Cohnella abietis: one gene and its partner. The protein of the gene in region 2 interacts with the protein of the main gene of each other region in a pairwise test. Links are inferred from orthologs where the notes say so. Each region holds a gene or a part of one and is shown on either strand. Other genes may lie near its edges.

Region 1 (15,009 bases), 2.4 Mb from region 2 along the record:
AAGAGCAAACCTACACGGGTGCTGGTGAAGGACCGCTTGAAGCAGTGATCCAATGCATTCGCGAGGCGATGCCTGTCGACGCTATATTCGAGGATTTGGAGATACATTCGTTGTCGACGGGCGAGGATGCCTTCGGAGAAGCCGTTGTAACTGTATCAAGCGGAGACCAAAGAAATATCGGAACTGCGATTCATCGGGATATTATTTTGGCGGCAGCCAGAGCTTACGTTTCAGCGGTTAATGGTGTAATACTCGCTCGTAAAATAAGCGAAGCCCATAAAGAAGCATCCGGGGAGTAGAGGTTAATCCTATGGAGCAAATACTGAAATACTATGACTCGTTCGATGAATGGGGGAGGCTCGATAGGGAACCAATTGAGTTCATGGTTAACCTCCATCATATCCAGAAAAACCTTCCCCCTAAGGGGCGGATTCTCGATATCGGCGCGGGACCTGGGAAGTATTCTATTGCTCTTTCTGAGCTTGGGTATGAGGTCAACCTTGCTGATCTTACGCCAAAACTCGTTGAGATGGCGAAGCTTAAGGCGAGGGAAGCTGGAGTACTAGAACGGTTTAATGGATTCCACGTTGTCGATGCCAGGGATATGAGCAGCTTCAAGGATGAGCAGTTCGATGCTTGCTTAATGCTCGGGCCAATGTATCATCTACAGACGGAAGAGGATCGTTCTAAAGCGATTCGTGAATTGCATCGGGTTACGAAGAAAGGTGGTCCAGTATTCGTCGCCTTCATGTCCAGATTAAAGCATCTCACAACTTCCATGATGTTTCCCGGGGCTTGGAAGCCGAACGATACTTCCCAAGGGCTAGCTGATTTTCTGGCATCGGGAATATTCAATCATAGCGATGAAGGAAGGTTCACGGGTGCTTATTATTTCGACATTGACGAAATCAACCCTCTCATGGAGGCTCATGGGCTCAAGAGCGTGAAGCTAATAAGCTCAGAGAGCGTTGCCGGATCGATGAATACAGAGCAATGGAACTATTGGAGACAGCGAGGCGAAGAAGAATTCGGGCAAGTGATGCAAATCGTCATGAAGGCGTCTGAAAGTCCCTACATTCTCGGGGCAGCGTCGCATCTATTGTATATAGGGGAAAAGCAATAAGAACGGGCTGTTCCGTAAGTGTGAAAATCACTTGCTGAGCAGCCTGTTTAAGATTTTGGGCGTAACGATTTATAAGTTGAAGCTAGTTTCGTTGTCCAACTTATCCAATTGTAGATCAATAAGTGATGTGGACAAAGTTATCCACACCCCCTGTGTGTAATGTGGATAAGAGCTAATAACCCTTGCTACATATAGGGTTGGAGGTTATTGAAAGTGGGATCAATTTTTCAGCCCTTTTGTGTGGAAAGTGTGGATAATGTGGATAAAACGGTGGAAAACTGTGCCATTACGCAATAGAGGACAAAAAAATGCTTGCGTACCAAGAGGTGGTTGGGGATAGAAGATCTTTCCCCACTGACTCTTCCTGCACGCAAGCTGTGTATAACTGTGTGAACAACTTATTTTCCAGTAATTCTACGATTCTTCCATTAAAGCTTCCCAAGTCTGAAAGGCTTCATCTAAAGCAGCACGTGTTTTATCCGCTTCGGCTTGTTTTTCTCTTAACTTCATATAATCCGTAACCATCTCTGGGGAAGCCATCTCAAGCTCAAGAGCAGAAAGCTCATTCTCTAGTCGAGAAATGTCTGCTTCGGCTTGCTCACGTTTACGTATTCTTGCTCTGTCCTCACGTTTCGCCTGCTTGTCCGCTTCGTAGTTACTGACAGCGGGTTGGGCAGCTTGTGAGCTAGAGTTATTTAATTCCGTTTCCCATTCTTTCATTTCTCGCTTTTTAACAACCATTTCGTCATAATTTCCTAGGAAATGCTCAGTCCCATCTGATGCTAATTCAACAATACGGTCAGCAATTCGGTTAAGGAAGTAGCGATCATGGGAAACGAAAATGAGAGTGCCGTCATATTCATCCAAGGCGCCCTCTAGTACCTCGCGGCTCATCAGATCCAGATGGTTCGTCGGCTCATCGAGCAGAAGAACATTCGCTTTGCGCAGCATCAGCTTCGATAAAGCGACTCTTGCCTTCTCTCCTCCGCTTAAGGAGCTAATCTTCTTGCGAACATCGTCACCGCTAAATAAGAAATTGCCAAGAACCGTACGAATTTCTGCTTCAGGATGCTGGGCAAATGCGCTCCAGACTTCCTCTAAAACTGTATTCGCTGGATTCAGCTCTCTTTGCTCTTGATCGTAGTAACCAAGCGAGACGCCAGCCCCCCATTCAATGACACCTGTGCGTAGCGGTAATTTATCGATAAGTGCTCGGAGCAAAGTCGTCTTGCCGACCCCGTTAGGTCCAAGCAAAGCGAGTCTCTCTCCTCTTTTTACCTCGAAGGACACATTACGAAACAAGGGAGCCATCTCTTCCTTAGGAGCAGCAGAACAATTAATGGCTCTAAGAACCTCTTTGCCGCTCCGGCGCTCCGTAGAAAAGGAAAAGCTCGCTTGCTTTAAAGTGCCGGGCTTCTCTAAGCGTTCAATTCTCTCCAGCGCATTGCGCCTGCTTTGGGCACGTCGAGTCGTCGAGGCACGGACAATATTTCGTTGTACGAAATCCTCCATACGGGATATTTCCTTGCGCTGCTGATCGTATAGCTTGATTTGTTGTGCATAAGCTGCTGCCTTTAAGTCCATGAATCGGCTGTAATTGCCAGTATATCGTGTGGCTGCATGACGCTCGATTTCGACTATGGCTGTAACGGTGGCATCGAGGAAATATCGGTCATGGGAGACGATAACCATAGCACCAGCATAAGATCTCAGATACTGCTCTAACCAAGTAAGGGTGTCAATATCCAGGTGATTGGTAGGCTCATCTAGCAATAGCAGCTCAGGTTGGACAAGTAGCAGTCTGGCAAGCGCAAGACGCGTCCGTTGCCCCCCGCTAAGCGAGGAAACCTCCGTATCAGGAGAAAAGTCTCCAAAGCCCATTCCGTGAAGAATGCTGCGGATGCGGTTTTTCATTTCGAACCCGCCATTTTCCCGGAATTTCTCGCTTACGTCAGCATACTGAGCTAGCAAAGCTTCGTATCGTTCTGGATTTTCTAGCTCTTGGGGATCTGCTACCCGGTTTTCCAACGCTAATAATGCTCGCTCTTGATCCAGTAGAGGACCGAACGCAGAATTCATTTCTTCCATTAGAGTACGATGTCCTTGAAGGCCGCCATTTTGAGCCAAATAACCGACCTTAAGCTCTCTCGGCTTGGATACGGAACCCGTATCAGCGGTTAGCTCACCGGCCAGGATACGTAAGAAGGTTGATTTGCCGGCTCCATTGACACCTACAAGACCAATGCGATCGCGCTCATTGATTTGCAGAGATACCCCATCTAGTACAGGGGTAACGCCGTAATGCTTTGTAATGCTGGATGCTTGTAATAGCAAGAGGAATCCCTCCGAAAATTTCGATTCATTCTTGCTACAAGTGTACCGTAAACATATAAGAAAAGTCCAAGTCGTTATTCTTTGGCGAAAATAGACATAAAATGATAAAATGAAAATAACTTTTCTACGGATTTTCAAAAGGTAGGCCAATCGCTCATGAATAATGCTCAGAGTAATTACGATAAGGTGGAGTGGCGACGCCGGATGACCGCCATAAGGGACGGGCTATCACCCGAGGATCGAGATAATTATTCTTTACGATTATGTCGTCTAATCGAGCTTGAATTATTGAGCCCACTTCGCCAAGAGCGTTCACGCTCTTTGAATATTTGCGTGTACGCGCCTTTTCGCTCGGAAGCATCTCCGCTCCCTTTGCTCTCAAGCTGCTGGGAAAGGGGAGACCATCTATTCGCGCCAAGAATTTTGCCAGACAGAGAAGGAATGGAGTTGCGTAAGGTCGAAGCACTGACTAACTGGATTCCGGGGAAGTGGGGGGTTCCGGAGCCCGACCCGCTACAAACCTTGCTGGCAGAACAATCACAAGCTCTCGATGTCGTACTCGTACCTGGTCTTGCTTTTACGAAAGAAGGATCTCGATTGGGTTACGGCGGGGGGTATTATGATCGCTTATATGCAGATAGACTAGGCTTTAGCAACCCAAAGACGTTGTGGATAGGCTTCGCTTTTGCTAACCAGGTCATAGCCGACCCATTGCCTATGGAGACGCATGATCTTCCTCTAGATGGATTGGCAACGAACGAGCAGGTTATTTGGTTTAATTAGGGGGGAAATAGCGGATAGCTTGAAAGTTGGTTGACTTATTACAATGTGCAAGGTCATTTACGTATAGTGGACAACTATGCTTAAACGGTCTAACATTTGATTAAAAGATACGATCACGATAAAGCTCGTATTCATGGGAGCGGGGGGATGGAGCATGCGTTGGAAGGTCGCTTTATTGACAGCTAGTGATAAAGGCTCGCGAGGGGAACGCGAAGATACGAGCGCTCAGGTTATACGTGAATTAATTGAGGAAGAGCTTCATGGGGACATCATTGATTATCGGATTGTGCCGGATGATCAAGATGAAATAAGAGCAGCACTAATAGAAATGGCCGATTATTATCAGGCAGACCTTATATTGACGACTGGTGGAACAGGTCTGGCATTCCGTGACGTTACACCTGAAGCGACATTAATGATCGCGGAAAGAATTGTTCCTGGAATTGCAGAGGCGATGCGGGCTACCGTTATTCAGCGCTCGCGTAAGGGAATGCTTTTTCGCGGGATTTGTGCGATACGCGGTCGTACCTTGATTCTGAACTTACCTGGAGATCCTAAGGGCGTTCATGAGCATTTGATGGCGGTAATGGACGTTCTACCAGAAGCATTGGATCAGGTAAAAGGATTGCGTGGGGAGCAGTAGATAACAGCTTCCTAGTTTCTTTCGTGGCAAGGAATAATGCTTATTAGTCCGCTATGTTAAGTGAACAGAATGCTACCTGGATTTAGACATATAATTGTCAATGATAATGACTATTTCCTGTAACAAGGGTATGATATGATACTGATACTGGGCGGAATGCCGGTAGTTGCCGACGATGAAACCTTATATTTCTATCGATGTTTTTTGCCGAGAAATTTGGCTGGATATACCGTAATAAAGGAACATATTATCGAAATGGTCTGCGACAGATTATGCCGTCGCTAGAACTGGGAAACGGAGGTTTATTTATGTCAGGAATTGGTGCTTCGGGTATGATTTTACTCGTAATCGTTGCTTTGCTGCTGTTCGGACCGAACAAGCTACCTGAATTGGGAAGAGCATTCGGACGCACGCTCCGTGAGTTCAAGAAGGGCGCTAATGAGCTGATGGATGATACTAAGGAACGTCCAGCAGCAAACCGCGTGGAAGTGTCATCGGAAGATACACAGCCGAAAGCTGAACGACGTCTGCCTGAATAAGGTATGAACATTACACAAAAAGGGGCTGTCCCTCATCGCAGATGAATCATTTGCGAAAGGGGCAGCCCTGTTGTTGCATGGAGGCGAATAAGGATGAAGGATAGTTCAAGTGCTCGGCAGGATGAAAACTGGATGCCGATAATGGAGCATTTAGGTGAGCTACGTAAAAGAATTATATACTGTTTAATTGTATTTGTACTTGGACTGGTCGGAGGCTTATTCGGTGCCCAGCCTGTCTTTGATTATTTAGTTGCTGCAGCCCCTACGGAAAATCTTAAGCTAAATGTGTTTTCTCCTTGGGATGCGATTGGCTTATATATGAAATTTGCCATTATCATTTCTTTTATTCTGGCCATTCCCCATACGATGTTCCAATTGTGGGCATTTGTGCGTCCCGCGCTCGGGAAACAAGAGCAGAGAGCGACGCTACGCTATGTTCCATGGGCCTTAGTCATGTTTCTAATCGGACTTGCGTTTTCCTATTTCGTCGTTTTTCCGATGGCCTATTTGTTTACAGAGAAAATTACCGAGACTATGGGACTAGAACAAACCTATGGAGTAGCGCAATACTTCGCCTTTTTGTTCAACATTCTCATTCCTATTTCCTTGCTGTTCGAGCTACCGCTTGTCATTCTGTTCTTAAGTCGGATAGGTATTGTGACCCCGGATCTTCTCAAAAGGATTCGTAAGGTTGCATGGTTTGTCCTAATCATAATTGGAGTAATGATTACTCCGCCCGATGTCGTTTCGGATTTATTAGTGGCAGTTCCACTGATTCTGCTTTATGAATTAAGCGTACTTTTGTCAAGAATAGCTTACGGCAAACGAATGAAAGCACGTGAGAAAAGAGAACTAGAGGATTCAGAATAAGAACTAGTCCTTTCCTACTGAACCCAAAAACAAAACCTTCCATAAAGAAGCAGAATGTGTCAAATTTCGTATTCCAAATGCCGAAATTATGGTACACTTGTCTCAGGTAAGGGCTTACATGTTCAGGGACAATTAGGGAGGGGCAAAGGCATGCGTGATATGACCTTAGGTCGCAAAATTACGATCGGTTATGTTGGGTTAATCGTGTTATTGGTTTTAGCATTTGTATTGTTATTAACAGGCATGGATCTAACGGATCATAAAGCCTTGTTCGTCGAAGTCATTATTATTTTCGTTGTTTTGGCGGGTGGGGCTGGCTTTGGGTTAATGTGGCTAACGCGTAATTTGACCGAGTCTATTGGTGGGGTAACGTCTGCGTTGCGAAATATCGCTTCCTCCGGCGGTGATTTAACAAGAAGAATACATATCCGTTCTACAGATGAGATGGGTGATCTCGCTAACGCGGCGAATCATATGCTTGACGGCCTGCAGAAGATGATGAAGGAGCTTCGCGATAGCACGGCTGAGCTAGCAGCTTCTGCTATTCAGCTTCAGCAGGGAGCAACCGAGAATGCTCGTGTGAGCAGTGAAGTGTCTAAAGCGGTAGAGAAGGTTGCGGCCGGCTCAGAGACACAGGTTGCCCAGTCGCAAGAAATTTCTGCAACGATGCAAGAAACACTGGATGGTTTGAATCAGGTAGCTTCAACGACTACCGGAGTATCTGACGCAGCCCAAACGACTGTTAGTCGTGCAGCAGCTGGCTCTGAATTGCTGCAATCAACGTCTGGAGAAATTGCTCAGGTTGAGAAGGCATTCCGCTCTTTGCAGGAAGTTGTTAGAGGCTTGAATCATAAGTCAGAAGAAGTACGTGAAGTCATCGGTTACATATCGGAAGTAGCGAATCAAACCAATTTGCTGGCGCTTAACGCAGCAATCGAAGCTGCTCGCGCAGGTGAGCATGGACGCGGCTTCGCAGTTGTTGCAGGAGAAATTCGTAAGCTTGCGGATCAGACGCAGCAATCTGCGGTTCAAATTGGAGATACCATTGGGACAATGTCTAGCGATATTGGCAAAGTGGCTACGATGTTCGAGCAAAGCGCGAATCAAGTATTCTCGGCTGTGTCTGGTATGCAGAATGCAGAAGAGACATTCCGCGATATCGTTGATAAAGTCGGTCAGCTTAGCACGAATATCGTTGATGTAGCAGCGTCTGTCGAGCAAATGTCTGCTGGAAGCACTTCCGTAGTGCAATCGATTCAGGATATCTCACGGATTACGGAGGAGACTGCTTCCTTCACCGAGCAGGTTTCGGCAATGACTGAGCAGCAATTGTCCTCGACAGAGGAGATGGCACGAACTGCTGAGAATCTAAGCAGTATGGCTTCTCGTCTGAAAGGCTTGGTCGGTAATTTCAAGACATAATGGTTTTCTTTTCTAACTAGAGTCTGCAATTGAACGAAAATAATAGCGATGCGGATCCGCAACAAATGCGGGTTCGCATTTTTTTATGTACATTTAACGCAAAGGACTTGAAAAGCATCCGTAAAAACCGTATCATAGAAAATGGTTATTAGCACTTAACACAAATGAGTGCTAACAAGGAATGGCTTCAAGTTAAAAAACTTACACCTATTTAAGAAGGAGGCTATTTACATGATTAAACCTTTGGGTGACCGCGTTCTTGTAGAAGCGAACGCAAAAGAAGAAAAAACAATTAGCGGTATTGTATTGCCTGATAACGCTAAAGAAAAGCCGCAAGAAGGAACGATTATCGCGGTGGGTAGCGGAGCTTTAACTAAAGACGGTGAACGTATCGCGCTTGAAGTAAAAGAAGGCGACCGCGTTTTATTTTCCAAGTATGCAGGTACTGAAATCAAATATGAAGGTAAAGAATATTTGATTATGAAAGAAAGCGACATACACGCGATCGTTGGCTAAGCTTTAGTTTAACGATTTAGACATAACGAAATAGACCGGAAACGGCAGCAAATAGTTTCAGATCTTAAGGAGGGTAATTCACGATGGCTAAGGAAATTAAATTTAGTGAAGACGCTCGTCGCGCAATGCTTCGCGGTGTCGATGCATTGGCAAACGTTGTAAAGGTAACACTTGGACCGAAAGGTCGTAACGTTGTTCTAGAGAAAAAATTCGGTTCTCCACTAATCACTAACGATGGTGTAACGATTGCTAAAGAAATCGAACTAGAAGATGCATTCGAGAATATGGGTGCTCAGCTAGTTAAAGAAGTAGCAACGAAAACAAATGATATCGCTGGTGATGGTACTACAACTGCAACTGTTCTAGCTCAAGCGATGATTCGTGAAGGCTTGAAGAACGTAACTGCAGGCGCTAACCCTATGGTTATCCGTAAAGGAATCGACAAAGCGGTTAGAGCGGCAGTTGAAGAGCTTCAGAAGATCTCCAAGCAAGTTAGCGGACGTAACGACATCGCTCAAGTAGCTGCTATCTCCGCTGCTGATGACGAAGTTGGTCAACTGATTGCCGATGCTATGGATAAAGTCGGAAAAGACGGCGTTATTACTGTTGAAGAGTCGAAAGGCTTTAACACGGATCTAGAAGTTGTAGAAGGTATGCAATTCGACCGTGGTTACATTACACCATACATGATTACAGATACGGATAAAATGGAAGCTATTCTTGATAATCCATTGATCCTTATTACAGATAAGAAAATCTCCAACATCCAAGAGATCCTTCCTGTTTTGGAGAAGGTTGTTCAATCCGGTAAGCAATTGCTTATCATCGCTGAAGATATTGAAGGCGAAGCATTGTCTACGCTTGTTGTTAACCGTCTTCGTGGTACATTTACTTGTGTTGGTGTTAAAGCTCCTGGCTTCGGCGATCGCCGTAAAGCTATGCTTCAAGACATCGCTGCGCTTACTGGTGGTCAAGTGATCACTGAAGAGCTTGGTCTTGAGCTGAAGTCCACTACACTTGAGCAATTAGGTACTGCACGTCAAGTGCGCGTTAACAAAGAAAACACTATTGTAGTTGATGGTTCCGGAGATAAAGCGGATATCACTGCACGTGTTAGCCAAATTAAAGCGCAAATCGAAGATACAACTTCTGACTTCGACCGTGAGAAATTGCAAGAGCGTCTAGCGAAATTAGCTGGTGGCGTTGCAGTTATCAAAGTTGGCGCAGCGACTGAAACTGAATTAAAAGAGCGCAAGCTTCGCATCGAAGATGCTTTGAACGCGACTCGTGCAGCAGTTGAAGAAGGTATCGTTTCCGGTGGTGGTACTGCACTCGTTAACGTATACAGCGCTGTAGCTGCAGTAACTGCAGAAGGCGACGAGCAAACAGGCGTGAACATCATCCTTCGCGCATTGGAAGAGCCAATTCGTACAATCGCGGCTAACGCTGGCCAAGAAGGCTCCGTTATCGTTGAGCGTCTGAAGAAGGAAGCTGTTGGAACAGGCTATAACGCTGCAACTGGCGAATGGGTTAACATGTTCGAAGCTGGTATTATCGACCCTGTTAAAGTAACTCGCTCCGCATTGCAGAACGCTGCTTCCGTAGCTGCTGTCTTCTTAACAACTGAAGCGGTTATCGCTGACAAGCCAGAACCAAACAAACCAGCAGGCGGCATGCCTGACATGGGTGGTATGGGCGGCATGATGTGATAAGGGTGATAAACCCTTATGCATCAAGGGTTCTTCTGCGGAGGAACGTCGTTTGACAGTATTTAATAAGAGGCTTCTCATGAGTTCAATCGAACTTATGGGAGGTCTCTTTGTTTTGTAATGTAAAAGAAACCCGCCCCATTTGATAATAATGGTGGCGGGTTGGAGCTTAGTAGCCTGCTTTGAGGATAATAACCAACAAGATAAATAGTACAAGTACGAACGCAGCGGCTTCCATTCCGCCACTTGGTTTTACAACATTACAACAGTTTCCATACCCTGCTCCAGCAACTGGATAACTCATAAAATCACCACCTAGCTTTTGTTTGAGATCATCTTATTACCGACTTAGCTTATGTATGGTTATTAATATGGTCAGTGCATTCGTACAGGACTGTTATTAATCCGCACTTGTACACGTTTAATGGGAGATGCACGAAATTATCGAGCAACGGGGTCTTGAGGGGGCACGATTGGCAGGAGATATACGAATATTTCGAGCAACGGGTTCATGAAAGGGCACGATTGGAAGGAGATGCACGAAATTATCGAGCAACGGGGTATTGAGGTGCACGATTGGAAGGAGATGTACGAAATTATCGAACAATGGGGTCAGGAGGGGGCACGATTGGAAGGAGATGCACGAAATTATCGAACAATGTGGTCAGGAGGGGCACGATTGGAAGGAGATGCACGAATATTTCGAGCAACGGGTTCATGAGAGGACACAATTGGCAGGAGATGTACGAATATTTCGAGCAACGAGGTCAGGAGAAGGCACGATTGGAGTGAGATATACGAATATTTCGAGCAACGGGTTCATGAGAGGGCGCGATTGGAGTGAGATGTACGAAATTATCGAACAACGGGGTCTTGAGGGGGCACGATTAGCAGGAGATGTACGAAATTGTCTAGCAACGGAGTATAGAGAGGGCACGATTGGCAGGAGATGTACGAATATTTCGAGCAACTGGAAAAGCCAACTATACAGCTGTTAGCTTGGTGCCGCAGGCTGCATAGCTGGCTTCAATTTGTTTTTGTGGTGTTCCAAACGATAAAGAGTTCCTAAGTGGAAAAAGCTTCTTCGATTAAGTATATTGACTAGGTTTAACGCACAGCCCCGAATTCTGCCTTAACCCGCTGTAATAGCTGTGCATCTGTTAGAACATCACAAGCTGTATAGGCAAGCATGGTTGCACCGAATACCATGGCCTTGTAAGCGGGATCGGTCTGTGCCGCATCGCGGAACTCTACTGTATGGAGCTCGTAAGGCTCGTTAACAACCTTGATGTAAGGGTGGATGACTGGACAGCGCAGGGACACGTTTCCAAGGTCCAAAGAGCCGTTATCATGACCCACTTGAATTTCCTCTACCGGAATCCCACTGGTGATCAGATTTGCTGTGAATGCCTCAGATAGGCTCTCGTTCGTACGTAATTCATCATAGGAGTATTCGTAATTGCTGGTAGTTAGTCTGCAACCAGCTGCAATACCGGCTGCTTCGGCGCAGGCGTTTACCTTACGCACGAGCTCATTCGTGTATGCGCGTGAAGCAGATCTGACGTAGAACTGAGCAGCCGCATAGTCGGGAATAATGTTCGGTGCTTGTCCACCGTGAGAGATGATGCCGTGAATTCGGGCATCTTTTTTGGTTTGCTGCCGTAGAGCATTGATAGCGTTAAATAGAAGAATAACTGCATCTAGAGCATTAACTCCCTGATCTGGGTTTGCTGCAGCATGTGCGGCTTTACCGTAGTATTCAAATAGCAACGCATCCATAGCAAGGGATGAACCGGATTTCTCATAAGTGTGGTAGGGATGCGCCATAATCGCAATATCGCAATCATCGAACAAACCTGCCTCTGTCATGTCAATCTTCGCGCCCTTCGTTTCCTCAGCAGGCGTTCCATATACTCGAATAGTTCCGCCCGTTGTATCTGCAATAGCTCTTAACCCGGCTGCTGCACCTAGCGCCATCGTGCATATGAGGTGATGACCGCAAGCATGCCCAAGCTCTGGAAGGGCATCGTACTCTGCGAGTAAGCCGATTATAGGTCCAGGCCTAGCAGAACGATATTCGGCAATGAAGGCTGTTTCCAAGCCAAGAATCCCTCTTTCAACTTGGAACCCCAGTGCTTCTAGCTCGGAGGTAAGTAAGGCGGAGGCTTGTTTCTCCTCATGCCCTAGCTCTGGATGAGCCCCGATAAATGTAGCAATCTCGATTAAACGGGATGAGAAGCCTTGAATTGTTTCGTGAATCGTTATTTTTAAGTCGGCCATATTGTGGACTCCTTTAATAGTTAAGTATCTCTGTAACACTATCGTATCCGTTCTAAGGGTGGACAAGCAAGCAAACTTCTATTTATAGCTTACAATGTCGTAATTTTATAGTTTAAATGGCACTGAAACTCATTATAAACAAGGAATAAGTTGTGTAATCTTGAAGTGTTGTCGTATATTTTAAGTTAACCAGCCAAGGAGGCTACCTCATGATTAGAATAGGAAAAATTAGTTACTGGCACGTTCACGCAGATGATTACACTCGTCAAGCATTAGCTAACCCATCCACTGAATTGGCGGCAGTATGGGATGAGGAGTCTGAAAGAGGAATTAAGAAGGCTGCTGAATACGGCGTTCCTTATTATGCTTCACTTGATGAAATGCTGGCACGGGATGATATCGATGCAGTTATCGTAGATGCCCCAACGAATATTCATCATGAGGTTATTATTAAAGCCGCTAAAGCGGGTAAGCATATTTTTACTGAAAAAGTAATCGCACCAACAAATAAGGAAGTTACGGATATTGTTTCTGAAATTAAGCAAGCAGGAGTGAAGTTTGGGGTTTCATTACCTCGTCTCTATACGGCATCTACACAAATCGTTAATAAGGTCATCCAAGAAGGAACATTGGGAAAACTGACGCTTGCACGTGTACGCTTGTCCCATAACGGAGCGATTGCTGATTGGCTGCCCTCTCATTTCTATTCCAAGGAGCAGTGCGGTGGCGGAGCCTTGATAGATCTTGGCTGCCACCCGATGTATCTTGTTAGGCAGTTTCTAGGCATGCCGGACAGCGTAAGTGCTAGCTTCGGCTATGTAACGGGTAAAGAAGTAGAAGATAATGCGGTTGCTGTGCTTCAATATGCCAATGGAGCGCTAGGAATCGTCGAGGCAGGCTTCGTGAACAGTCATTCTCCTTTTTGTATCGAGCTGCACGGAACGGAAGGAACATTATTGATTGGATTTCCAGATGAGACTCCAATCATACGTAGTAACAACGGAATACCTGAATGGGAGAAGCTTGATAAGGGACAAGATGTCACTATGGCATTCGACCAATGGGTAGCACATATTGAGAATGGAACAGAAGCAACAGACAATGTAAATATAGCGATTGATCTTACCCGGTTAATGGAGGCCTCTACGCGTTCGGTAGCAGAAGGCCGTCCGATCCGCATCGATGAATTAGCTTAATTAAACCGGAATAAGGAATGGCAACACGAGAAGAGGGATGGGCATGGCGGAAGAAGAGAAGGGAACACGAGATAGCGGGATAAAGAAGCATCAGGAGAGAAAGTCAGCCGGAAGTCCCGGCTCCTTTCCTTATGCCCGGATGCTTGATAAGCAAGATGCGCTGGATCGCCTGGATTTGCAATTCCGCTGGGGCTCGTACGGAATTCGTGTGCTGCGCTGTCATCTTGCAGCGTTCCCGCCCGGATGTATTATCAATTTTCATAAGCACTCTGAATACGAATTGCATTATATTGCAAAGGGCAAGGGAAAGGTTATTCTTGTCGATCAAACCTATGATCTTCATGAAGGATTGTTTTATTTAACCGGCCCTGACCTTGTCCATTACCAAGAGTCAGATCTGGAAGAGCCGATGCACGAGCTTTGCTTGCATTTGGATATTGTACCTTTGGACGGAACACTTGAGGACAATAGCTGGGGAGACGTGCTTGAAGCGAATGAGGCTCAGGAATGCATTGCCGCTCTTCAACGCATACCAGCTATCCCTTTTGTCGATCGGTTCCATGCCATGAATGGATTTCTAGATGCGTTTCGTATTTGGGAGGATCAGCCTTCCGGGTTTTATACCTTGATTAAGCAGGCCATCGTTCAAATTCTTCTGCGAACGACTCGCGTATTTGACGATCCGGATGGAAAGTCGGGAATGCCGGAACGAGATATGAATTTTCACCGGTATCAGCTTGCTACGCAATACATTCAAGATAATGAAGGCTTGCCGATTTCCTTAGAGCAGGTTGCCGAATCAATCAGTATTAGTCCGAGGCAGCTGCAACGAATATTTCGTAGCGAAGGGCAGACGACCTTTAGCGATTATTTAGAGCATGTTCGTCTAACTAGTATTTGCTCCGAGCTGATCCACACGGACAGATCGATAGAGGAAATCGCGTTAAGCCATGGGTATGCGAACCCGAACTACTTGTATCTCGTCTTCAAAAGCAAATATGAAATTACGCCTACGAGCTATCGCAGGATGCATACGGTTGATGCTAACGCAAAGATAAATACTATATTCAGAGAGAAGGCAGAGAATCATCATGAGTAAAACGTTGAAAATTGGAATTATTGGTAGTGGCGGCATAGCTAAAGCGCACATAGCTGCTTATAGTAAGCTACCTTTTGTGGAAATCGTCGCAGTTGCAGACGTCATTCCAGGCAAAGCAGGACAATTCGTTGAGTCCGAGAAGCTTGTAGGGGCTGCTGCTTACGATGGGCATCAGAAGCTGTTGGAGCAAGACTTAGATGGAGTAAGCATTTGTACACCTAACGTTTCCCATCACATCACAACAGTAGACTCACTGCGCGCGGGCAAACAGGTATTGTTGGAAAAACCAATGTCTGTCACGTTCCAAGAAGCTTTGGAAATGACGCAGGTGGCGAAAGAGACGGGGAATATGTTAACGCTTGGCTTCCAGCCTCGTTATGATCCGAACATGAAGCTATTACAGGATATTGTACAATCCGGACGACTTGGCAAAGTATACTATGCCGAGACTGGCGGCGGACGTCGCAGAGGGATGCCAGGGGGAACATTCATTAG
Region 2 (14,828 bases):
TAAGTTCCCACATCTTATGCAGAATGGACATTCGTATGGTAGGGCATTTGCACGGGATACAGGCAATCGGGCAGAAATCTATTTCTCTTTATTAAGGACGGGGATAAAAGCCTGTTTATAGAATCGTAGGCAAAAAGACTATAAGATACGTCCAAAAGCACATAAGATAACGCACCATTTATTGATAGCGAGGGGCTTATCCTATGACTGAGGCTCGAATAAACCGCATTGATGATACCCTAATCGCGGAACCTTTAACTATTCCAGGCTGTCTAAAGATTTTTCCAAGGGTGTTTCGAGATGTGCGTGGAAGGTTTGTTAAAACCGTTCATCGCGATACATTTTCACAATACGGTTTAACCTCGTGCTTCCAAGAACAATACTACTCCTTCTCTCGAAAAGGGGTTTTGAGGGGGTTACACGTTCAATTACCTCCTGAAGAACATGTCAAATTAGTAGCTTGCGTTCACGGAGAGGTATTGGATATTGTATTGGATCTTCGGGCGGGATCCCCAACATATGGAAAATACGAACAAATAATACTTGATGGGGAATGCGGGACGATGGTCTATATTCCTGCGGGTGTTGCACATGGCTTTTATGCCTATAGCGACTCCACCCTTCTGTACCATGTCACGTCACAGCATAATCCTACTCTCGATAAGGGTATTCACTGGAATACAGTAGGCATTTCATGGCCGAATAAGCAGCCCATTTTATCGGAACGAGACAGGACCTTCCCCCCTTTTTCAGAGTTTATAAGTCCATTTCGCTTTAACCCCACTTGTCCAGAAACGGCAAAGGGGATATCGATAGAATGAGCCCCTCAAAGAAATGGTTCCCATCCTAGCAGGAAAAGAGGTCCTTCTGATTCCAACCACAAGATTTAATGAAACGGTCGTTGTCACTGGAGTCAGCAGTTTTATCGGAATGCACCTAGCCTGCTTCCTAACAGATTATTTTCAACGTGTAGTGGGTACTTGCGGAAGAGAATTGAATCAATATGACCAGCTTCGTACGGAACGTCTGAACCAAGCCATCCGTCGGGGAGTTAAGCTTACTTCCTTGGATTTAACCCATCCAGTGGAAATAGATCAATTCATTTCAGCAGAACGTCCGAACATCTGGATCCAGCACGCTGGTCATGCTAAGGATTACACATCGCCTGATTACGATATGAATCTTGGTCATCAAGTTAACGTCGCACCTCTTGGGTTTATATATTCTAAATTACGCGAGGTAGGATGCCGAGGAATCATTATTACCGGCTCATGCATGGAATACAGCGATACTACTGATGCATGCAGGGAAGATGATGCATGTTTGCCCTCCACAGCATATGGGCTGTCTAAGTTAACCGAAACTATCCGTTCCTGCCAGCTATCTATGCAATATCAAATAAAGTCACGTATTGTAAGAGTCTTTATTCCGTATGGAAAGTGGGATGCCTCGGGAAAGCTCATAAATGAAGTCGTAAGCTCTCTCCTTCAAAACAAGCCCATAGAGCTTTCGTCTTGTATACAAAAGAGAGATTTCATTCATATCGATGACCTGGTAAGAGGATATCTAGCTTGTATAGAGGATTTGAACCGAAATTCGCTCTATGAAATTTACAATTTATGCAGTGGAGAAGCAACCACAGTAAAAGAAATGCTATTAAATATAGCACAGGTGTTAGAGGCAGATCCCTCTCTTCTACAGTTTGGGAAACGAGCATTAAGAACCGGGGAATCACTCGCTTGCTATGGCTCCAATATAAAGGCCAGTACTTATTTGAACTGGAAGCCTCAAACTCGTAAAGAGGCTTTGCGTCATTTCTTAAAGGATAGCTAGCGGGCGGTTCCATTGCCCAAATACATATGTTGACTCAGTATATATCGATTCGATATAATAAACTCAATAAATAAACGAGTTAGGGGCTAGAATTGGATTGAACACACAACATGTAATACTCGGCTTGCTAAAAAAACGCTCTTTTACGGGATATGAGATGAAGAATTTATTTGAGACAGTATTTTCGTTCTTTTTTGATGCAAGCTTCGGCACGATTTATCCTGCATTAAGCAAGATGGAGCAGCTAGGCTATATTACTAAAGAAAGCATTGTACAAGACAAACGACCGAATAAGAACGTGTACACAATCACGCCCGCAGGCATAAAGCAATTTGCAGAGTATATGAATAGCCCTGTGGAGAAGGAAACGGTAAGATCTGATTTTCTAATGAGGATGTTTTTTGGTGAATTTGCTCAAGAGGAAGCATCAATTAATTGGATCAAGGAAGCTATAGCGTCGGATAGCGAAGATTTAGAGAAACTGGAAGCCATGAAGAGATCTGCTTTAGCTATTCCAATTGGGTTTTCAACTAAACTGATTGGTTTAGAGATTGGAATTGAAACAACTCGCGCACGACTCAAGGTACTGCAGGAAAGCTTGCTGAAATTAATAGATTTAACCAATCCTAATATGAGGCAAGGAGATCAACAATGAATGAAGTAACCAAGAAAAGTACTGGCTTAATTATTCTCTCTATTGCATTAGGATTATTGATGTCTTCCCTCGACAACACTATCGTCTCTGCCAGTATTACTAAGGTAATCGAAGATATTCACGGGTTCGACAAGGTGGCATGGGTATTTACTGCTTATATGCTTGCTGCCACAAGCACGATGCTGGTTTTTGGTAAAATGTCGGATTTGTTTGGCAGAAAACGGTTTTACTTAATCGGAATTTCTCTTTTCTTAATCGGCTCTGCTCTATGTGGAGTGGCTACAACTATGAATCAGCTTATTTGGTTTCGGGTCATTCAAGGGATTGGCTCAGGGGCAATCTTCCCCATAAGCTTTTCGATTATCTATACGATTTTTGCAGATCCGAAGCAAGCAGCTAAGCTTTCTGGGGTGCTGGGAGCCGTTTTCGGCTTGTCCTCGGTAGCCGGACCACAGCTCGGCACATGGATATCTGAGAATATCGGCTGGCGCTGGTGCTTCTATGTCAATCTGCCAATAGGAATTGCTTCTTTCTTTATTTTACTGTTTGCCCTAAAAGAATCTCGGTCAGAGAAGAAGCCGAAAATCGATTATTTAGGAACATTTCTACTCATCATTTCAATTGTATCTATTTTGTTAGGCTTGGAATTCGGGGGTAAAACCTATGCATGGGATTCCTGGCAGATCATCGGTTTATTCCTTATTGGACTCATTGGAACGATTGCTTTTATCGCCGTGGAACGGAAAGCAGAGGAGCCTGTTCTACCACTAAAAATATTCAAAAGCCGGATGGTTACAGGTACGAGTATTATCTGTTTTTGCCAAGGTGTTATTATGTTCTCGGCGATTAGCTATTTGCCGTTATTCTCCGTTATTGTCTTAAAGCATGCTAACTCGAATGAAATTCTTACACCTATGATGTTTTCACTTATTGTAGGAGCGATTACATTCGGAATGCTTCAATCCAAATTTGCTTTCCGTACCTTGATGGCATTTTCGATGATAATGGGTTTAATAGCTGCCTTCTTACTTATGAACCTTTCACATGAAATTAGCAATTTGCAAATGACTTTGCTTATGATTTTGCTTGGATTTGGGGCGATCGGTCCGATAATGAGTGTGGGGCAAAATGCAATTGCCGCCAGTGTGGAGACTCGATATATCGGCGTCAGCTCTTCCATTGTTGGCTTCTGGCGGAGCATGGGAGGTGTCATGGGAGCTTCTATTATGGCCGTTCTCGTGAATAACAGCTTGAAGGATCAAATTACAACGGGAGCAGCTCAATATAATCTAAATGCAGAGCAAATGGCAAGCCTGACGAAATCTGAAAATCTGATCCATCTGCAAAATCTAGCTCCTGAGCTTGGTGAATTTGTGCGTAACGCCCTAGGTACAGCGATTAATAAAGGGTTTATTGTTGCGGCTATTCTATTAATCATTGGTGTTATTGCTTCTTTGATGGTTGGACCTGCACGTTTGAGTAAAAAGCCAGAAGGTCAGGAAGCAGGAGTCAGCCATATAGCTTGATGAAGTTATAATGAAGTCATTATTCATACCAATCGTACTCCATTATTCTAGCTGCTTCCAACGCTCTGTCTTTACCCAGTAGCTTCTCAATCACATATAAGGAAGCGTCAATCCCGGCGGAGATGCCAGCTGAAAGAATGATTTTACCATTGTCGACATACCTAACGTTCTCAATGATTTCGGCTGATTGTGGTGCTACTTCTCTTAATTCATTCATCGCAAGACGATTTGTGGTGATTTTCAGTCCATCTAAGAGATTGGCTTTAGCTAAAATTAGTGCACCAGTACACACCGAAAAGACAAGCTCTGCTTCATTCGAAACTTCTTTAATCCAATTCGTGATCGTTTCATTGTGCATCTCATGTCTTGCCCCCCTACCACCAGGAACTATTAATATATCGGTACGCGGGCAATTATTAATCGTATAGCTTGCATTGATGCTAAGATTGCCTAAAGCATTTACTGGATTTTCTAGCTCGGCGACAGTATAGACATTAAAATCTTGTCCTCGATTACTTCCAGTAATAAACACTTCGAATGGTCCAGTGAAATCCAATATTTCCACACCATCGAAAACAAAAATGGCCACATTTCTTGCTTGCTGCACCTGTCCCATGAGATCACATCTCCTATTCATTTAATTACTCAGATTGATAACATTATTGCACAAATAGGAAAATACTTGTAGAAAAAAAATGAACTCCTAAGAGTAATCTTAAGAGTTCATTTTTCTTGCGCGATTATTCTCTTTTAACGAACCCTACCGTTCTTATTACCGTTAAAATGACCTCTTCATTATTCTAACGAACTTCATTGGCGTTATTGAGTCATATTTAGGTGGAACGGAGGTAATTTAATTGATATAAAGTGTCTGGAGTTCGTCAAAAAATAAAAACATAGTATTTTAAGCAAATAAGAGTTACTCAGTTCGTTAACCATAATGTGCTCCGTTAGCTGTTCCGTTATTGGAACAGCCACGGCTCCAGCTTCTAGCCATCTTCCCCATCTCAGCTAAAGCTACAGTACATCGTCTAACCATTTGCGGCTCTGGGCATTAAGCTTCGTCCTGTCTATAATTTCGCATCGTTGACCGTTAAGGTCGGTCAGAAGGATACGTTGATTATTGTGGAACTGTACATGATCGTGCAAATTGCGCATCGTTATTCGTATCGCTCCCGCATCCGTTTCGAGTTCCCACTCCCACAAGTCACCCTTCTCCCTAATACTCTGAATGACGATCACCTGCGGCAAAAAATAGCGTCTTTTCAGCTCCATAGTGAGCTCTTGCCGACTTTCCTCATCTAGCTGGAGCGGGTTTTCAATAACGCCGATTTCTGTGCCATCTACACCACGAACAGAAATATACTGATCGGGATATTGCAGCGGGAACGTGCGATATATTAGTAATTCTGAATACACGGTTCCTTCAATGCTTCCTTGAAGCATGCCCCCCTGGGAGCGGTAAAGCACAATCCTATCAGGCGTTAATGGCCGAAGCTCATAAAGATTCCCTTTGTCCATTAAACCATACTCCCTTTCGGATGTGACTTTTCCTTCTGTGCTTCAACGAGCTGGTAGTAGAGGCCCTCAGAGCGAAGTAGCTCCTCGTGGGTGCCTACCTCGGCCACTTTCCCCCGCTCCAACACAATAAGCCGATTCGCATCCCGTAGTGTTGACAGTCGATGTGCGATAGCAATCGTAGTTCTTCCTTTGACAAGCCTAGATATCGCCTCTTGGATTTGCCGTTCCGTTTCTGTATCAACCGACGCAGTCGCTTCATCAAGGATGAGTATCCGTGGGTCATGCACAATGGCCCGCGCGATAGCTACACGCTGCTTCTCGCCACCCGATAACCGATGACCGCGCTCTCCAACACGTGTATCGTAGCCATCTGGCATACGAACGATAAAATCATGCGCATTCGCAATCTTAGCAGCGCGCATAATGTCCATTGGCGAAGCATCGGGCTTCGCATAGGCAATATTCTCAGCAATCGTACCGTCGAACAGGAATGTCTCTTGCAGCACGATCCCGATTTGACGGCGCAGGTCTTCCTGCTTCACCTTACGCAAATCTACTCCATCCAGCTTAATACTACCTGAGGTTGGATCATAGAATCGGCAAAGTAAATTGATAAATGTAGATTTTCCAGCACCAGAATGTCCGACTAATCCGACCATCTCACCGGCGCCAACTGACAAGCTAACTTCCTTCAACACAATTCGGTGTGATTCGTACCCATAGCTGACCTTATCGAATACGATTTCGCCGCGCACCTTACCAAGTGATTGGGCTTCCGGATCATCCGCTACATCCACCGGAGTGTCCACAATTTCAAATACCCGATCAGCTGCCGAGAAAGCCTGATTGGTCCAGTTAACCGCCTGACTAAACCACTGCAATGGACCAAGGAACATTCCGAGATAGACAATGAAGGCCATCAGAACACCCAGTGTTATGCTGCCATCAAGCACGGCACGACCGCCATAATACCAGGTTAGCAGCACGCCAGTTCCAGCAAGCAAAGCGAATATCGGGAATGCCGCAGACCACAAGCCATCCATCCGAATATTTTGCACAACTGCATCCTCACTGGCTTCCGCATAACGCTTTTTCTCCGCTGTTTCTTGACCGAATGCTTTCACCACGCGAATACCAGAAAGAGAATCACCAACCTGCACATTCATGCGAAAGGTCGAGCGCCAATGGCGGTACCATCTCCTTCTGACCTTAGGCCAGATACGTGTGGAAAACAATATAATGAGCGGCATCGGTAAAATCGCCAACACCGTCAATTGCCAATCCATAGAAAGCATCACAAGAATAATAGCAATAAGCTTAAGCGCATTACCCCCCACCCACATTAAGCCATCCGTCAGAAATTGCCTCATCGATTCTGAATCATTGTTAACACGGCCAATAAACTGCGAGGTCTGGCGGCGATCGAAAAAAGCGAGCGACATCCCCATGAGCGCGTTATAAACAGCCGTGCGGATGCCCCCCATCATTTTGGCACCAATCCAAACACCCAAATAGCCGCGAATGATTTGTCCACCTGCAAGCACCACCTCCGTACAGGCCAAACCTGCAACGAGCCATATCAATGCGCTGCCCATATTACCTGGCTGTAGTACATCGTCGACAATGACTTTGGTCAAATAAGGAGGGATGAGTTCAATTAAGGTCGTAACGACCAGTAAAGCCGCCGCAACCAACATTTGCTTTCTGTAAGGTTTTGCGAAATCAAGCATTCTCATTAGGACACTACTCTTGCTTCGGCAGGCTGGGCACTTGCTGTCATCGATTGGCAATAGCTTACCACAATCCGGGCATATCCTTGGAAAATCACTTTCCTGAATATCAGGTAACGCTTCACCTTTAGACAATGCCGTAATCAGCTTCGCTGCAGTTCCAAATGCTGCTGCGTAGTTTGCTGTATAGCTTAGTAGCACGCTTCCTCCCTCAGTCGTATCTACAACGAGCATGCCACCGCCAATTGCTTCGATCGTCCTAGCACCCAGCAAGCCTGCAACCGGCAGCCTTTTCTGTTCAATACCTTCAAGATTCCATACTGATACATGCTGCGCTGTCACTATAAGCCATAACGGAATAAACTGACCGGATTCATTCAAATCCGTCTTCGCGCAATAAATGACTTCCTCATCCAATTGTGTGCGAATTGCAGATGGGAGCTGTTCAACGAGCCACATAAAACGCCTCCTTCATCACTGTTGTCGAAATTCCCGTTTCACTGCTCACCCTCATACTTTAGCACAGCAAACAACTAGCCAAGCAAAGCGTCTTTTGCTGTCCTTGAGACTGCGAGGTTCAGGCCAATCGCTCACAAAAACAGACCGGAACTATGAACCCGGTCTTCTCCTTAAGCAGAGTCAATAATGATATTCATTATCAGTATATGGGGTGATCTCAATAAATAAAATGGATAATTATTACGAACTTAATGGACTTTTTAGAACCTATGTTAGGATTACGCTTCGTATTAATACTTATCGCCTTTTCATTTTCCATCCTGAAGTGGTTTAAGCTGTAGCTCTTTCGTAAACAGCAGCCTGTAGCTTAGAACACTCAAGAGAATACTCGTAATGGCCGCAGAACCAGTGAAGGAAAAAACAATAAGAATTTGATAGCGCACTGCTTCTATCGGATCTGCACCTGCAACAATCATACCTGTCATCATCCCCGGCAATTGAACGAGTCCGACTGTCTTCATACCGTCGATAGTTGGGATCATGCTGAATTTAACCGACCGTTTTCTGACCTCCTGCAATGCCTGTGCTGCCGTAGCTCCAAGCGTGAGCAACGCTTCAATCTCTCCCCTCGATGCCTGAGCCTCCCGCTTCATTTGATTCACGAACAAGCTTGCAACTACCATGGCATTCCCGATCGTCATCCCGCTAAGAGGAATGATGTACTGGGGAGTCGATTCAATAATATTCAGACTTAGCAGCAACCCCATCATAAGAAGTTCCGTAGTTGTAAGCGCTAGAGCGATCCGCCAAGTGATCCCGCGCATACCTGCCCCGCGCTTTGCTGCATTCCAGGATGCTACTGTAATCATCAGCGTAACAATCAATAGTAAATACATGACATTATCTGCTCGAAAAATATATTGAAGCGCATACCCGATAGCCAGTAACTGCACAGCCGAGCGTATGGTACCGACAGCAATCTCTTTTTCCAAACCGAGCTTCTGCCAGACCGAAACAAGCATAGTCGCCAAGACGAATAATAGTGTAAAGCTAAGTGCAACTAATGTCATAGCTTCTCCCCGCTGACCAGAAGGCGAATGAAATCTCTACCCGCCTCTGTTGTTGGTTGTCGGAAAAAATCCGTCGTCCGCTGATTCTCCAGCAACGTGCCACTAGACATAAACCAAGTTCTATCGCTTGTGCGAGCTGCCTGTTCCAAATCATGCGTAACCCAAATGATCGTTGCCCCCTCTTCCTTATGCCAACGAACCAGTAATTGCTCCACAGCTCTTGCGCTAATGCTGTCCAATGATGCCGTAACCTCATCGAGCAGCAGCACAGAAGGACGCAACAGTAGAGAACGTATAAGGGCGATACGCTGCTTTTCTCCTCCAGATAGCTCACTGGCGTTCTTATTTCTGTCCAGCCCGTCCATAGCTGCTTCCTCTAGCAGCTGTGCTGCAAGCTTCTCATCATATGTACCGCCGTGCAGACGACTGGTCGTTCGCAGATTGTCCTCCACGCTGCCCGGTAGCATAACCGCTTGTTGAGCGACATAACAGATTTGTTTTCTCCATAGCCGTGATTCCTTCTTAAGATAAGAGACTCCTTCGTAAAGCATATCGCCTTTATCAGGTGTTTCGAGCAACGCCATCGTGCGCAGCAAGGTGCTTTTACCTTGTCCCGAGGCACCAATGACCGATATCCGCTCCGGCTGCTGGATTTCCGCAGACACTTCAGCAAACAGATAAGAGGTTTCCTGATTTCCCTTGTTCCATGACTTCTTCGCCAACTGTTGAATTTCTAGTATTGCAGTCAATGCCTAGCACCCCCTCTCGATTCTACTACGCCAAGCATAGCTCTTGAATAACCAAGAATAATATTTCTTCTTCTTGGGATCATAATCCTGTTGTTTAAAAAACCTTCCATTCCCAGACTGTTTGATAAAATCGATCGTAGAAACTCTAAAGGAGTGGACCCTATTGTATTACTATAAGGAAGAGTTAATCAATATTATTGAGCCAGACAAGCCCGATCCTGGTGCGGCAAAGGTGTTGCAGGAAGCACTTGGAGGACAATTCGGCGAGATGCGGACGATGATGCAGTATTCTTTTCAAAGCGCCAATTTCAGAGGCAAAGAGAAACAATTTCGCGATCTTATTCGGGGGGTGTTCCTAGAAGAAATCGCTCACGTTGAGCTAGTACAGAATACGATCAATCAGCTCTTAAACGAGTCTGGCTTATCCTCTCCTGGAAACGCTGGTGCGAACGAGGCTCCGATCGACGAAACTGTAAAGCTTGCCAATCCTCACCATTACATCATGGGAGCTAAAAGTTCCTTGCCCCTAGATGCTGGCGGCAATCCGTGGAATGGCTCTTGGGTATACAGCCACGGAAATTTGATTGCGGATTTGCTTAATAACGTCGTCCTTGAATCGACAGGTGTGCTGCAGAAAACAAGAATATACGAGATGAGCTCGAACAAAACATTGCGAGAAACGCTCGGATTTCTCATCGTCAGGGACAACGCGCATCAGAATGCGTTTGCCAAAGCGCTTGAAACATTGGGTGTAGATTGGGGCAAGTTGTTCCCTGTGCCGAACTACGATATTAACAAATATCCCGAGTGCCGTAAGTACATCGATAAGGGCTATCACAATGTTCAATTTAATTTCCGCTTGGATGAAACTCGAATAGCTGAAATCTTCCAAGGCGAGAGCCCTAGCCGGAATCACGGTTCTCTCTCTGTCACACCTCCCCCTCAAGGCTTTCCTGTACCGCAGCTTCCTGACATGCCAAATGAGCACAGCCCAGGATTAGTTGACATGCTTAGGTAATAAAATATAGTTACGAAAAACTCCCAGTCCTTCGTTGGATGGGAGTTTTTGTCTTCATAAAATATGCTTGGTTACTCTCCTAATGCAATATGCTTCTAATAATCTGCAATGGTTTAAGCGTATCACCATATGTATCGCTAGTTACTGTGATTATTATTCCTTTGGATGGTGCCACACATATATACTGCCCACCCATCCCCATAGCGAAGTAAAATAATTCAGAATTTGAAGTTTCCGAAATCCACCAATGCCGACCGTAATGACCAAAATGGTAGTATCTCGTGTATTCAGGCTCAGTTGAGAAAGCGATCCATTCCTCGCTTATCAGCTGCTTGTTACCCCATCTCCCTTTTTGGAGATACAATTCACCGAATTTGTGCATGTCCTGAACAGTGAGATGCAGTCCAAACCCGCCGATATTAATTCCTTGTGGGTCTTCGTGCCATATATAGTCGCTAAATTTCAGTTGAGAAAACAAATGCTGATCGGCAAATTCTCTCGCACTTTTGTTCGTTGTTTTTTGCAAAATGGCTGATAGCAGGTGGCTGCAACCAGAATTATAATTCATAGTTTCGCCGGGAGTGCTTATGAGTGGTCTATCCAGCGCATACTTGACCCAGTTAGAGCTATGGATCATTTCTGGCCAACCTCCCCACTCTCCCATCTCGGGCCAATCGAATCCAGCACTCATTGTAAGCAGATGGTCTATAGTAATTAGCTGCTTTCTGTGGTCGGGATCATTTTTGAGTGAAGGGAAAAATTCAACAATCGGGGTCGAAAGGCTGGGAATCACCCCCTGGTCATGTGCTATACCAATGAGGCTGGAAGTAATACTTTTTGTGCATGAGTTGATTTTGTGCTGTTTCTTTTCTGATTTCCCATTTTTAAAATACTGAAATAAAAGTGCATCATCTTTGCTTATTAAACAGCTATGGATTTTCTCCTTTTTTATTACGTCAGATAAATGCTCTATTTTCTCGTTCCATTTGATGTGCAAATGTTCACCTCTTTTTTCTGAGCGTGTACTCTTAAACCTAATTATAACCATTTCGAGGAACTAATGGGTTAGTAATATGAGTGGGAAGTAAAAATGTTGTACATGCCTACACTTATAGATTCGTTCTGAATATGTTATCAATAACAAATAGCAGAAGGAGGTAATTCATGAATGAGTACATTCTTAGATGCTCGAACTTCACAAAACGCCTCAGCTTACGCTTCGATATTGATTCCTTTTCCGGCTGTAGATACATCCGTATTGATAGGTGTTATCGGACTTCAGGTAATCAACCCAACTGGTGTAATAAGAACCCAGTTTAGTGGAATTATAGGCTTAGCCTTTCCCATTCCTGGAAGTGGACCTACGGATATTGAGATTAGCGTTGTTCGTGGATCTGCTTCGACAGATTTGGAAGTGTTTGCATTGAAACGTACATTTAACGTGGGTGACACGGGTATTCAGGTTCTTAATTTTTCGGGAGCTGATTACAATGTACCGCCCCCCGTTTCGCAACAATTGGTCTATTCTATGTTCGTGTCCTCTTCAACCCTTATTCCAATCCGTAACGGACCTGAAAGCTTTCTCGGTGCAGTATACTGTGACTAAAATAAATGCATCGAGCCATAAATACAATAAGACCAATTCTAAAAAGATGTTAGAATTGGTCCCTTGTTTATTGCGTGAGAAAAGCAATTATAAGTTTATCGATATAAAATTTTGAATGTCCTGAGTAAATTTTTTCGAGTTGTTAATGGAATAATAACGAGAACTATTTTCCAAATATGAAAGGCTAGTATCGTCTAGTCTTACTGAAATAAGTATGTTGCTAGGAACTTCAATCCCCGCAATTCTTATACTTATATATTGATCTGAAGCGACACGAGGAACACCGTTTAATGGGATATTTACATTTCTAACATACTTCTGCCCTTCTAGTAATTGCATCATACTATTCTTTTGTTCTCTATCGTCAATAAGGTACGTTCGACCATTTTTATAAATAGTTAGATTATAATCCGAATCTGAGCTCTGAAGCTTCAATCGCGTAGGGGCCAAATACAGGACTAAGAATACGATAACTATTCCAAGACATAAAGAAATAACTAGCGTGACAGATTTCTTCTGCCTCTTCTTAATTAGGGAATAAATTATGTATGTTAGTACAACCGGTATTAAAAGAAATAGAGTTATTATCATGACACTAAAAATACTAGACACGCAAATGCCCCTCCTTAACCAATGGGTATAACCACCTTAATTTATAACAAATGGTAATTATATTATAACATCCCAATAATTTTTTGAAAGGGCAATCGCCTCTTCTCCCACAATCCCCTCACCATCGTCGCAAAATGCTACTTTAAGCTCACCTTATCCAACAAACTCCCCGCCATCGTTGCAAAATGCGACTTTAAGCCATCTAGCAGCAGCTCACCATCAAAGCGCCCTACCATAGTTATCAGCGCAGCCATCCCCATGCAACTCATCGCTGAACCTCCTTCTCGCGGAAGAACAGCTTAAGTAGCGGCGGCGTAACAAGTGTTGTTGCAATAATCATGATTACCACTGATGTGAAGTATTGTGGTAATACTAATCCAGCCTGTAGCCCCGTTGCCCCGATTATCAAGGCGACCTCTCCTCTACTTACCATGCCAGATCCAATAATTAAGGATGATCTAGAATTGAATCCTGTCATCCGCGCGCCAATCCAGCCTCCGAATAGCTTCGTTATACATGCAATAATTGTAATAATGATAAGAAACCCCCACTGCTCACCAATACCTTCGAATGAAACATTCAAGCCGATGCTCACAAAAAAGACAGGTACAAATATTGAGTAAGCGATAGGTTCAACTTTTTGCTCAACAGTGTGCTTATATCCGGTTTGAGAGATCGCGATCCCTGCAGCGAATGCGCCGATTATTCCAGCCATCTGCAGCCACTCTGCAAAATAAGCAAACCCAAAGCAGATAACAAGCGCTGCCGATATTACTGCCTCTGTTACTTTGAGTGGTGCCATCCACTTCATAATCTTTGGAACTACGAACCAACCAGCAACGATAATAACGAAGAAAAACAGAAGTTTTTTTCCAATAAGCAAGCCAATAGAAATGTCATTCCCTGTTCCAATAACGCTCATCATAACCGCAAGTAGGATGACTACGAGCACATCGTCGATTACCGCTGCCCCAAGAATGGTCGTTCCTTCACGGGTATTCAGCTTATTCATTTCCTTAAGTACTTGCACGGATATACTCACTGATGTTGCACAAAAAATAATACCGAAAAATAAAGCATGATTCTGGCTAAAGCCAAAGGCAACCGCTGCACTATAGCCTCCGATAAAAGGAAGAATAATTCCGCCTACCGCAACCGCAAAAGCCGATTTCCAGTTTTTCCGCAGCTGCTCAAGATCAGTTTCTAGTCCAGCGATAAACATGAGAAGGAGCACACCGATTTCGGACAGCTCATTGATAAAGCTTCCTTGCTCTATCCATCCAAGCACCGCAGGGCCTAATAATATACCCACTATCAGCTTTCCTAGCACAGCAGGCTGCCCAATTCGAACAGACAGATCTCCCGCAACCTTTGTAAAAAATAAAATCAACACTAAGTAAAGTATGAATTCCATAAGCCCGCCTCCAGATGTTTGTTCTATTGTGTCCTGAAAAATAAAAAGAAGGAGCCCTTGGTGACAGGCTCCTCCATTACTGCTATCCGATATGATGTTATTCATAATCATATATAAAAAATGAAATCGATGCAAGAACATTATCTAAAGCTCAAGCAAAGCTACGCGGTAATACTACCGTAACCACGGTTCCTTCGTGCTCAACACTCTCAAGTCGAATGCTTCCCTGATAATTGTCGACTAATCGCTTGGCAATTGCTAACCCCAGACCACTGCCGCCTATTTTACGGCTTCTTGCCTTTTCCACACGGTAAAACCTATCGAATACGTGCGCAATGTGTTCATTCGAAATTCCCAGACCACTATCGATTATTTGCAATTGTACGGTATTCTCCGTTACAAGCTTGCCGGTAATTCGAATCGTCTTCTCATCTCCGGAATATTTAATGGCATTGTCGATTACGATCATGAGAATTTGCTTCAAATGACCAACCGAGATCGCCAACCATATACCTGACAAATATCGGGTCTCTACTTCGAAAATCATTTCCGGATGAATAACGGAGAAGTCGTCCACTATCTTAATGATCACATCAGCAGGGTCAACACGTTCGATATCCGTTTCAATTTGCAAT

Evidence for each region.
Region 1: the proteins of KCTCHS21_RS16905 (region 2) and groL interact in binary tests that used the Escherichia coli proteins (3 or more experiments, as listed by UniProt). The link is inferred for Cohnella abietis from one-to-one orthologs.

Annotation. Positions count from the first base shown.
Region 1 is NZ_AP019400.1:1,512,724-1,527,732, forward strand. The notes cover bases 7,727-10,626. They hold groL (chaperonin GroEL), read left to right. Parts: upstream 7,727-8,313; coding sequence 8,314-9,939; downstream 9,940-10,626. Other genes in these bases: groES (co-chaperone GroES), read left to right, coding at 7,946-8,230; KCTCHS21_RS06145 (sporulation protein YjcZ), read right to left, coding at 10,109-10,243; KCTCHS21_RS06150 (hypothetical protein), read left to right, coding at 10,578-10,626. Outside these bases: KCTCHS21_RS06095 (2-isopropylmalate synthase), read left to right, coding at 1-299; KCTCHS21_RS06100 (class I SAM-dependent methyltransferase), read left to right, coding at 311-1,123; ribosomal protection-like ABC-F family protein, read right to left, coding at 1,538-3,457; KCTCHS21_RS06110 (5-formyltetrahydrofolate cyclo-ligase), read left to right, coding at 3,614-4,240; KCTCHS21_RS06115 (MogA/MoaB family molybdenum cofactor biosynthesis protein), read left to right, coding at 4,395-4,883; tatA (twin-arginine translocase TatA/TatE family subunit), read left to right, coding at 5,192-5,422; twin-arginine translocase subunit TatC, read left to right, coding at 5,516-6,292; KCTCHS21_RS06130 (methyl-accepting chemotaxis protein), read left to right, coding at 6,443-7,714; more of KCTCHS21_RS06150, read left to right, coding at 10,627-10,937; KCTCHS21_RS06155 (M20 family metallopeptidase), read right to left, coding at 11,047-12,219; KCTCHS21_RS06160 (Gfo/Idh/MocA family protein), read left to right, coding at 12,429-13,415; KCTCHS21_RS06165 (AraC family transcriptional regulator), read left to right, coding at 13,459-14,514; KCTCHS21_RS06170 (Gfo/Idh/MocA family protein), read left to right, coding at 14,507-15,009.
Region 2 is NZ_AP019400.1:3,883,052-3,897,879, forward strand. The notes cover bases 7,668-10,386. They hold KCTCHS21_RS16905 (ABC transporter ATP-binding protein), read right to left. Parts: upstream 9,544-10,386; coding sequence 8,791-9,543; downstream 7,668-8,790. Other genes in these bases: KCTCHS21_RS16895 (ABC transporter ATP-binding protein), read right to left, coding at 7,668-7,724; KCTCHS21_RS16900 (ABC transporter permease), read right to left, coding at 8,033-8,794; KCTCHS21_RS16910 (manganese catalase family protein), read left to right, coding at 9,707-10,386. In the rest of the region: KCTCHS21_RS32120 (dTDP-4-dehydrorhamnose 3,5-epimerase family protein), read left to right, coding at 204-821; KCTCHS21_RS16870 (NAD-dependent epimerase/dehydratase family protein), read left to right, coding at 835-1,833; KCTCHS21_RS16875 (PadR family transcriptional regulator), read left to right, coding at 1,931-2,488; KCTCHS21_RS16880 (DHA2 family efflux MFS transporter permease subunit), read left to right, coding at 2,485-4,014; KCTCHS21_RS16885 (DJ-1/PfpI family protein), read right to left, coding at 4,034-4,630; KCTCHS21_RS16890 (DUF1854 domain-containing protein), read right to left, coding at 5,032-5,535; more of KCTCHS21_RS16895, read right to left, coding at 5,535-7,667; more of KCTCHS21_RS16910, read left to right, coding at 10,387-10,561; KCTCHS21_RS16915 (serine hydrolase domain-containing protein), read right to left, coding at 10,641-11,558; KCTCHS21_RS16920 (hypothetical protein), read left to right, coding at 11,730-12,167; KCTCHS21_RS31945 (hypothetical protein), read right to left, coding at 12,917-13,048; KCTCHS21_RS16925 (cation:proton antiporter), read right to left, coding at 13,045-14,193; KCTCHS21_RS16930 (HAMP domain-containing histidine kinase), read right to left, coding at 14,345-14,828. UniProt on the Escherichia coli protein: Part of the ABC transporter complex FetAB, which is probably involved in iron export and enhances resistance to H(2)O(2)-mediated oxidative stress. Probably responsible for energy coupling to the transport system.